Regions from separate parts of the Maribacter sp. Hel_I_7 genome, predicted to be linked through region 1. Evidence: riboswitches for the same ligand, from Rfam matches in the RefSeq annotation. Region 1 holds a riboswitch; each other region holds the start of a gene.
The links. Region 1 has a riboswitch for S-adenosylmethionine ahead of P178_RS0115705 (Na+/H+ antiporter NhaC family protein). Riboswitches for the same ligand answer to the same signal wherever they lie in the genome.
Positions count from the first base shown of each region.

Region 1 (3,174 bases):
TGGCAGTGGGCCTACCTTCTGCAATTGGAGCACAAATGGCTAATCCTAAAAAAGAAATTTGGTGTTTGAGTGGAGACGGAGCTTTTAATATGGCGATGCAAGACTTTATAACAGCCGTTAAATATGAGTTGCCTGTAAAAGTGCTCATCTTTAATAATTCTGAATTGAGTTTTGTAAAACTAGAAATGGAACAAGTTGGTTTAGCGGCTAGTCTAGATGCATTGCATGAAACCAATGTCAATTTTGCCGAGTATGCTAAATTATGTGGTGGAGATGGTGTACGGGTAGAACATGCCAAAGATATTGATGCTGCTGTACTACAGGCAAAGAATAGTAAAAAGCCTTTTATTATAGATGCCGTAGTTAGTAGCGGAGCATTGTCCTTACCTCCTCATATTGGAATAAAAGAAGCTATTGGTTTTGGAACTTCTAAATTAAAGGAAGTCGGACAGGTAATTAGTGGTGATAAAAAGCAATGGGGTAATTTAAAAAAGGAATTACAATCGTATTTTGATTAGTGGTTAGTTTGTTGAGGTAGTCTTTGTAAGTTATACTACCTATATTGTGAAGATTCTTTGTATCTAATGTTGGGTACAAAGAATCTTTTTTATTCAATGGCTATTCGAGCTTAACATTTGACTAAATGGTTAAATAAATATTGGTAAATCTGGATAGGATAGTTAAAATAGTAATGGACGATACACTTTTTGGTATGCTATAATCGATAAAATCGGCAGGTTTGTCTGACATCCTATTTTTAATTTTTTCAGGTTTTAAAGGGGTAAATAGGATCTTTTAACTTTTCAAGCAAGTTATTAACCTTTCATCCGAATTTATTTTCCAAAATGAGGCATAGCGGTAATTTTCGTCTCTCAAACCTCAAATCTGAAAACTCAAACTTAATAGTTATGAAACTTGAATTAATTATTGTTGATGACTCCGCTTTATGGCTGTCATTAGCAGAAAAGCTTGCTAAATCACATCCATTAGTCCGTAATGTACTTACTTTTGAAGATTCTTATGATGCTTGGGTACATATACAATTAGCGAAACCACAGGTAGTCATGGCCGATATAGAAATGCCAGGTATGAACGGATTTTCATTTCTTGAAATGTTCGGTAACCGTATGCCATTTATATCAAGTTCTACCAAACAGGAATTTGAAGTGATAGCCAGAGAACTTGGCTGTGTAGATTTTATAAGTAAGCCCTTTACAAAGAGTGAACTCCATAATTCTATAGATTTGGTCTATAATAGAATATATGGAAGAAAAGTTAGTGCATAATTTATATGACCTTTACAGTTACAAGTAAATTACTTCAATAAATTAAATCATAATCTAAGCTAGGATAGAAGCTTAATGCATCAATAAAATTGTTATAGGACACTACAATTTTATAGTAATGATACTTTTAATTGAGAATATCTGACGATAAGTAACGATTAAAAGTTGGTAGCCCTCTACCCTACCGTTGTATCCAAATCAATATTCCTTATACTTAATATGGATGTTTATTCCTTGGGATTTTATCGATTTTAATGGATAGGATAGCTTTTGTTTAGACATTGAATCCACCTAAGTAAATTAACTTATTTTAAGATTTACAAGAAAGAATTATACACTACATTTGCCGCCTTAAATAATTATCAAGAATCTCAAAAAGGAGATAGCAACCTGCAATAACAAGCAAGGTGCTAAATAGATAAGCCAATTAATTGGAACAAATGTTAACTCATGCGTCTACTTATTTGCAGCTATTTCCTTTTTAGAATAAAGAAAGAAATGGCAAACGCAAAAGACAGAACTCCTAAATTTACAGCCTTAATACCCTTATTTGTATTCGTATTTACATTTTTAGGTGTTGGTATATACCAAAATGACTTTTATGCTTTACCAGCTCCCATTGCGGTAATAGTGGGCATAATTGCTGCATTTTTACTGTTTAGACAATCTATTATTTCTAAAATTAAAACGCTTTTAAAAGGCTGTGGCGATGACAAAATACTAACCATGTGTTTAATCTATTTGCTTGCAGGTGCCTTTGCGGCAATTACCAATGAAACCGGTAGTGTAGACGCGATAGTAAATTTAGGTTTAGATTATATAGCTATTCAATATATTTATGTTGGCATCTTTATCATTGCAGGATTTTTATCGGTTTCTACAGGGACTTCTGTAGGTGCAATTGTAGCTTTAGCTCCTATTGTAGTAGGATTTGCAGATAAGAGCGGTGCTGATTTAGCTATTTTATGTGGGGCGCTATTAGGTGGTAGTATGTTTGGGGATAATTTATCTGTTATTTCAGACACTACAATTGCGGCAACACAATCATTAGGTTGTAAAATGAGCGATAAGTTTAAACAGAATATCAAAATTGCCGTACCCGCAGCCCTATTTACTATCGCTATTTTGGTTTTTCAAGGTTTAGGATTACGGTCAGGAGAAACAGAGGCAGTAGTTTATAGCTATTCGGTCATTAAAATTATGCCTTATCTATTAGTGATTATCCTTTCTATTGTAGGAGTAAATGTTTTTGTCACTTTGCTTTTAGGCTCTCTTTTTGCAGGACTCTTAGGAATTGTATATGGCGATTTCACCCTCTTGGAATCAACTAAAATCGCCTATAACGGATTTACCAACATGACAGAGATTTTCTTATTGTCGTTACTTACCGGTGGCTTGGCAGCTTTGGTAGAACGAAATGGAGGGATAGAGTTTATATTGGTAAACATAAAAAAGCTTATAAAAAACAAAAAAACGGCACAGTTAGGTATTGCCACATTGGTGAGCACCATTAACATGGCGATAGCCAATAATACCGTATCTATAATTATCGCTGGCCCTATTGCCAAAACAATTAATGATGAGTATGAGCTGGATAACAAAAAGACCGCTTCAATCTTGGATATTTTCGCTTGTATTTTTCAAGGATTATTACCTTATGGAGCACAAGTTTTAATGATTTTGAGCTTTTCTAAAGGAAGAATAGATTACTTAGATTTGGTATCTAATACCTGGTATTTATCGCTATTATTCATCTACACCATAGTATTTATCAATTTTAAACCTTTACGATCACGATAAATGAGTATTAATAGAAAATAACTCTAAAAAGGGCTTTCATAATTCTTAATAAAATGTCGTTGTGGTTACTGTAAATTAACCAAAAGTC
Region 1 is NZ_JHZW01000003.1:934,671-937,844, reverse strand. Features, by position in the region: gene P178_RS22230 (thiamine pyrophosphate-dependent enzyme) at 1-518, shown strand, start outside; gene P178_RS0115710 (PleD family two-component system response regulator) at 909-1,286, shown strand; SAM-I-IV-variant riboswitch at 1,641-1,737, shown strand; gene P178_RS0115705 (Na+/H+ antiporter NhaC family protein) at 1,785-3,086, shown strand.

Region 2 (3,174 bases), 1.2 Mb from region 1:
ATGGAACAAATAAAACCTTTTGAGCCAGGATTTACGTTAGGCGAAAGAGCGGAAACTTTAGATAAATTGGAAGATGGTTCTTTTGTAGTAACGACAAATAAAGGAACGCAGCATAATGCGCCAGTAGTAGTGATTGCTGGTGGTTTAGGTTCTTTTGAACCAAGAAAACCACCTATCGAAAACATTGTAAATTTTGAAGATATAGGTGTTTCTTATATGATTAAGGATCCAGAAGTATATCGCGACAAAAAAGTGGTGATTGCCGGTGGTGGAGATTCAGCTTTAGACTGGGCTATATTCTTAACCGATGTAGCTTCAGAAGTAACCTTGGTGCATAGAAGAGATGAATTTAGGGGCGCTTTGGATTCTGTTGAAAAAGCAGCTGAATTGGCTAAGCTTGGTAAAATAAAATTGATTACTAAAGCAGAGGTTAAAGAATTACATGGTAAAGATCAACTTGAGGCTGTAGTTATAAAACATACGGATAAAGAGAAAGAAGATACCTATTTAGAAGTTGATAATTTTATTCCGCTTTTTGGTTTATCACCTAAATTAGGTCCGATAGGCGATTGGGGCTTAGATATTCATAAGAATGCGATTAAGGTAAACAACGCAAAAGATTATCAAACAAACATACCGGGAGTATATGCAATTGGCGATGTAAATACATATGAAGGTAAATTGAAATTGATATTGTCAGGTTTCCATGAAGCTGCAGTAATGTGTCAGTATGCATACCAACAAATCAATCCGGGTAAACGATATGTAATGAAGTATACGACCGTTGGCGGAGTCGAAGGATTTGATGGTTCTAAGAAAGAAGCTAAGAAAGAAGTAGTACAAAGTATAGCCTAAAATACTTAAGTAATATGGCCGAAACCTCTGATTCTTTAATGATTCAGAGGTTTTTTTATGACAATTCCCCAGAATTTCGTTAACTAAATAACCTATTGAAGTTTTGGATAAGAGCATACTGTGCCGTTACTTTGCAATTAGTTCATAAATATATTGAAACGTTATCAAGAAAGGTGGAGGGACTAGACCCATTGAAACCTTGGCAACCCTTTCCAATATGGAAAAGAAGGTGCTACATTCTATCTTTATTCTGCTTACTTCTGCAGAATGTGTTATTTAAAATAGCATTACAAAAGACAGATAACTTAAGAAAAGGCATCTAGCCTAACTTTCCTTACTTGATTTCGAATTAGTTTTTTATTGGATGTAGAATCTTTTTACAACGTAAAATGAAGGATATAAAAGAAATTTTAAAAGAGCGAATTCTCATATTAGATGGTGCCATGGGTACGATGCTACAACGCTATAAATTTACTGAGGAAGATTTTAGGGGAGAACGCTTTAAAGATTATGAGCACCCATTACAGGGTAATAATGATTTATTGTCTCTAACTCAGCCTGAAGCAATTGCTGAGGTTCATCGTAAATATTTCGCTGCAGGTGCCGATATCGTAGAGACCAATACATTCTCTGGAACCACGATAGCAATGGCAGATTATTACATGGAAGATTTGGTGTATGAACTTAACTATGAATCTGCACGTATTGCGAAAAAAGTAGCTGATGAATTCACGGCGAAAGAACCTAATAAACCACGATTTGTAGCTGGTAGTATAGGACCCACAAATAAGACGGCAAGCATGTCTCCAGATGTAAATGACCCAGGATATAGAGCCGTGTCTTTTGATGAATTAAGAATAGCCTATAAACAACAAGTTGAAGCTTTGTTAGATGGTGGTTCAGATTTATTATTGGTAGAAACCATATTTGATACCTTAAATGCAAAAGCTGCTTTATTTGCTATAGAAGAAGTAAAAGAGGAAAGAAATATTGATGTGCCAATTATGGTGAGCGGTACAATTACCGATGCTTCGGGTAGAACATTGTCCGGACAAACAGCGGAAGCTTTTTTAATATCCATTTCACATATTCCAATTTTATCGGTAGGTTTTAATTGCGCTCTAGGCGCAAGTCAGTTGGTACCTCATTTAGAAGTATTATCTAAAAAGAGTGAGCATGCAGTTTCTGCACACCCTAATGCAGGTTTACCTAATGCGTTTGGGGAATATGATGAGACTCCAGATCAAATGGCAGCGCAAATAAAAGAATACGCAGAAAAAGGATTAGTAAATATTGTAGGAGGTTGTTGTGGAACAACACCAGAGCATATTACGGCGATAGCTGAAATAGTGGCTAAATATGAACCTAGAAAGTTAACGGTTGTTAGTAAATAAATCGTTTTTCGTTTCTCGTTAACGGTTTATCGTAGTTATAAGAATTAAATGGATTATAAAGATTTAGACATTTGGAGGCAGGCTAGAGTACTTGTTAAAACAGTTTATGTTTTGACAAAGTCCTTTCCAAAAGACGAACAATTTTCTTTAACCTCGCAGGTTAGACGATGTGTTATTTCTGTACCATCAAATATTGCAGAAGGTTGTGGAAGGCAATCCAATAAGGAGACTATTCATTTTTTACATATAGCGAGAGGTTCTTTATATGAGCTGGAAACGCAGTTGATTTTAGCCGGAGATTTAAATTACATTTCAGAAATAAATAACGTTTTGAAAGAAATAGAAAGAGTTAAAAAGTTGTTGAACGGATTCATAAACTATTACAAGAAATTATGAGTACAAAAAACGAACAACGAGCAACGAGCAACGAGCAACGCTTTTTAAAACTAAGCGGATTAGAACCCTTAATAGTCACTCCCGAGACTAACTTTATCAATGTTGGTGAACGAACAAATGTTGCAGGTTCTAAAAAGTTTCTTCGTCTTGTTAAGGAGGAGAAATTTGAAGAGGCACTGGCGGTTGCAAGAGAGCAAGTGGAGAATGGAGCGCAGGTTATCGACATAAATATGGATGATGGTCTGATTGATGGGAAAGAGGCCATGGTCAAGTTTTTGAATTTGGTCATTGCCGAGCCAGATATTTCTCGTGTTCCTATTATGATAGATAGTTCTAAATGGGAAATCATTGAGGCTGGTTTACAAGTAGTGCAGGGTAAGTGTGTAGTAAACTCTATTAGTTTAAAGGAAGGTGAAGAGCAATTTTTGCATCATGCAAAATTGATTAAAAGATATGGTGCTGCGGTAATCGTGATGGCATTTGATGAGGTTGGACAAGCAGATAATTATGACCGACGTATTGAAATAGC
Region 2 is NZ_JHZW01000003.1:2,098,173-2,101,346, reverse strand. Features, by position in the region: gene P178_RS0120790 (NAD(P)/FAD-dependent oxidoreductase) at 1-855, shown strand, start outside; SAM riboswitch class I at 1,014-1,126, shown strand; gene P178_RS0120785 (homocysteine S-methyltransferase family protein) at 1,245-2,249, shown strand; gene P178_RS0120780 (four helix bundle protein) at 2,298-2,645, shown strand; gene metH (methionine synthase) at 2,642-3,174, shown strand, end outside.
Region 2: linked by a shared signal. The riboswitch ahead of P178_RS0120785 (homocysteine S-methyltransferase family protein) and the one ahead of P178_RS0115705 (Na+/H+ antiporter NhaC family protein) in region 1 are both predicted to bind S-adenosylmethionine.

Region 3 (3,174 bases), 1.2 Mb from region 1:
TTGGTTCGATAAGCGGTTTATATATGACGAATCTTTTAAGACTCCGTTATTGGTGCGTTGGCCTAATGTGGTGAAGCCAGGATCAGTGGAAAATGAAATGGTACAGAATTTAGACTTTGCACAAACCATGTTAGAAGCTGTGGGTATTAAAGCTCCAAGTGATATGCAAGGAGAAAGTTTAATTCCGTTATTAAAAGGTGAAAAAGACAAATGGACACGTGATGCGGTGTATTATCAGTATTATGAATATCCATCGGTACACATGGTAAAGCGCCATTACGGCATTGTAAACAAAGAATTTAAGCTAGTTCATTTCTATTATGATGTAGATGAATGGGAATTGTATGATAGGTTAAATGATCCTAATGAAATGAACAATGTATATAACGACCCAGCTTATGCTGACACCGTTAATAAACTAAAGAAAGATTTAGTCGCTTTGCGTAAGAAATACAAAGACTCACCAGAACAAGATCAAAAATACATTGATAAATACAAGAGTGCGGGAATGATTAAATAATCGTTTTCAATTTCGTATTTGTAAATACCCTGTTATTCGAATGCTTTCTATCTAATTATGAAATTGGATAGAAAGTATATCGAAAATCTATAAGATTATCATTGTTCTATTAATGATGAAGGATAAATTCGATTTTAATTAATCTTTTTAATATAATTTCCGTTCACATTAAAATTGCAAAGACCAATTGAAGTGACATCTTTCCATAATTTAGTTTTTCTAGCAAAAACGCAAATAATCATCAAGAATGAGCGATTATTTGCGTTTTTAGTTACAAACAGCCCTTTTAGGTACACAACTTGTTATTTTATTCAAATTTTTAGAAATGATTAGGTTTTTAAATTTCTCTGCCCTTATATTTGTAGCTCAAAGTTCACACACTTATTGAATAGTTATCAAGAAAGGTGGAGGGATTAGACCCTTTGAAACCTTAGCAACCCTTTGTTCCATACAAAGAAGGTGCTACATTCTACCCTTAGGGGATGGATAACAGTAATCGATTTTTTATCGATATTACTTTCTTATAACTTTTTGATTTTACCTACCCGCAATTTATATGGGATTAGGACGGGGCTTTTTAATTATTTAAATAATTTTAAAAACAACAAAATCATGAGTAACTACAAATTAGCAACAAACGCATTACACGCAGGTCACGACACAACTACCAATGGAGGTACAAGAGCAGTGCCTATTTATCAGACGTCATCATATGTTTTTAATGATACGGAGCACGCCGCAAATCTTTTCTCATTAAAAGAGCTTGGATTTATTTACACGCGTTTAAACAACCCAACCAATCAAATCTTACAAGATAGATTAGCTGCTGTAGAAGGAGGAATCGGAGCAGTGGTTTTTGCATCGGGTACAGCTGCAATCTCAACAGGATTATTGACATTGTTAAAAGCAGGTGATCACATTGTGGCATCAAGCAGTTTATATGGAGGTACGTTTAACTTATTAAATGTTACCCTTCCAAGATTTGGCATTACGACGACGTTCGTAGATGCTTCTGATCCTGAAAACTTTGGAAAAGCTGTACAGGAGAATACAAGAGCATTCTTTGTGGAGTCTTTAGGAAATCCGAAATTGGATGTATTGGATTTGAAAGCGATTTCTAAAGAATCGAAAGCAGCGGGAGTACCTTTTATAGTAGATAATACAGTAGCAACTCCTTCATTATTAAATCCAATAGAACATGGGGCAAACTTGGTAATACACTCGTTAACAAAATACATTGGCGGACAAGGAACTTCTTTAGGAGGTGCTATTATTGATGCTGGTACGTTTGACTGGACCAACGGAAAATTCCCGGAGTTCACAGAACCATCTGCAGGATACCACGGTTTGGTATACAGCGAGGCATTAGGTGCTGCGGCATTTACTTTCAAATTAATATTGGAAGGGCTGCGTGATTTTGGAGGAGCATTAAGTCCGTTTAACGCATTCCAAATCATTCAAGGTTTAGAAACTTTGCCGGTACGTATAAAGCAACACAGTGCAAATGCATTAGAATTGGCTACTTGGTTAGAAGGAAGGGAAGAAGTGGCTTGGGTAAATTATCCAGGGCTTAAAAGTAACAAGTACAACGCATTAGCGAAAGAATACTTGCCAAAAGGACAAAGTGGATTAGTTACCTTTGGAGTAAAAGGCGGATTTGATGCTGCTAAAAAAGTAACCGATGCTACGAAGATATTTTCTTTGCTAGCTAATATTGGAGATACGAAGTCATTGATCATTCACCCAGCAAGTACTACGCACCAGCAATTGACTGCAGAGCAACAAGAAAGTGCGGGTGTTGGTCAAGATTTAATTCGTTTATCTGTTGGTCTAGAAGATATCGAAGATTTAAAAGCCGATTTAGAACAGGCATTTGCTAGTCTTTAATTTAGACTACTGAACAAGGTATAAGCAAAAAAGACTAAACAATCGGTTGCTGCGTAAAGCTCAAGTGACCGATTATTTGATAATAAAATACTAGTGCTGGTGGCTGAGCGAAGTCGAAGCCGAGCCATAAATTGATTTTGAAATAGATGCTACATCAATTACAGATTAAAAAATACAAGACCTTAAGCGGGATCTCTCAAGACATTCAATTGTCTTATCAGGTATTCGGTAAAAAGTTGCACACTGCACCCATAATTTTGGTAAACCATGCATTAACGGGAAACTCTAATGTTACTGGAGATGATGGTTGGTGGTCTGCACTTATTGGTGATGGTAAATGTATTTATACTGAAAAATATACCATTTTGGCATTCAACATTCCGGGTAACGGTCATGATAAATTTGTGATTGAAAATTATAAGGATTTTGTAGCGGGTGATGTAGCTAGAATGTTTTTGTTAGGGTTACAGCAGTTGAAAGTGGAACGTTTATTCGCTATAATTGGTGGCTCGTTAGGAGGAGGAATTGCTTGGGAAATGGCGGCATTAAGACCAGATTTGTCAGAGCATTTAATTCCTGTGGCATCCGATTGGAAATCGACCGATTGGTTAATTGCCAATTGCCAGATACAAGAACAGTTTTTGGTGAACTCAAAGCAACCGGTACACGATGCTCGCATGCATGCAATGTTATGCTATAGAACTCCGGCTTCTTTTAAGGAGCGCTTCAAAAGAAGTACTAATGAAGAGCTGAAGGTTTTTAATGTA
Region 3 is NZ_JHZW01000003.1:2,113,174-2,116,347, reverse strand. Features, by position in the region: gene P178_RS0120850 (sulfatase) at 1-520, shown strand, start outside; SAM riboswitch class I at 910-1,013, shown strand; gene P178_RS0120845 (O-acetylhomoserine aminocarboxypropyltransferase/cysteine synthase family protein) at 1,133-2,407, shown strand; gene thrA (bifunctional aspartate kinase/homoserine dehydrogenase I) at 2,554-3,174, shown strand, end outside.
Region 3: linked by a shared signal. The riboswitch ahead of P178_RS0120845 (O-acetylhomoserine aminocarboxypropyltransferase/cysteine synthase family protein) and the one ahead of P178_RS0115705 (Na+/H+ antiporter NhaC family protein) in region 1 are both predicted to bind S-adenosylmethionine.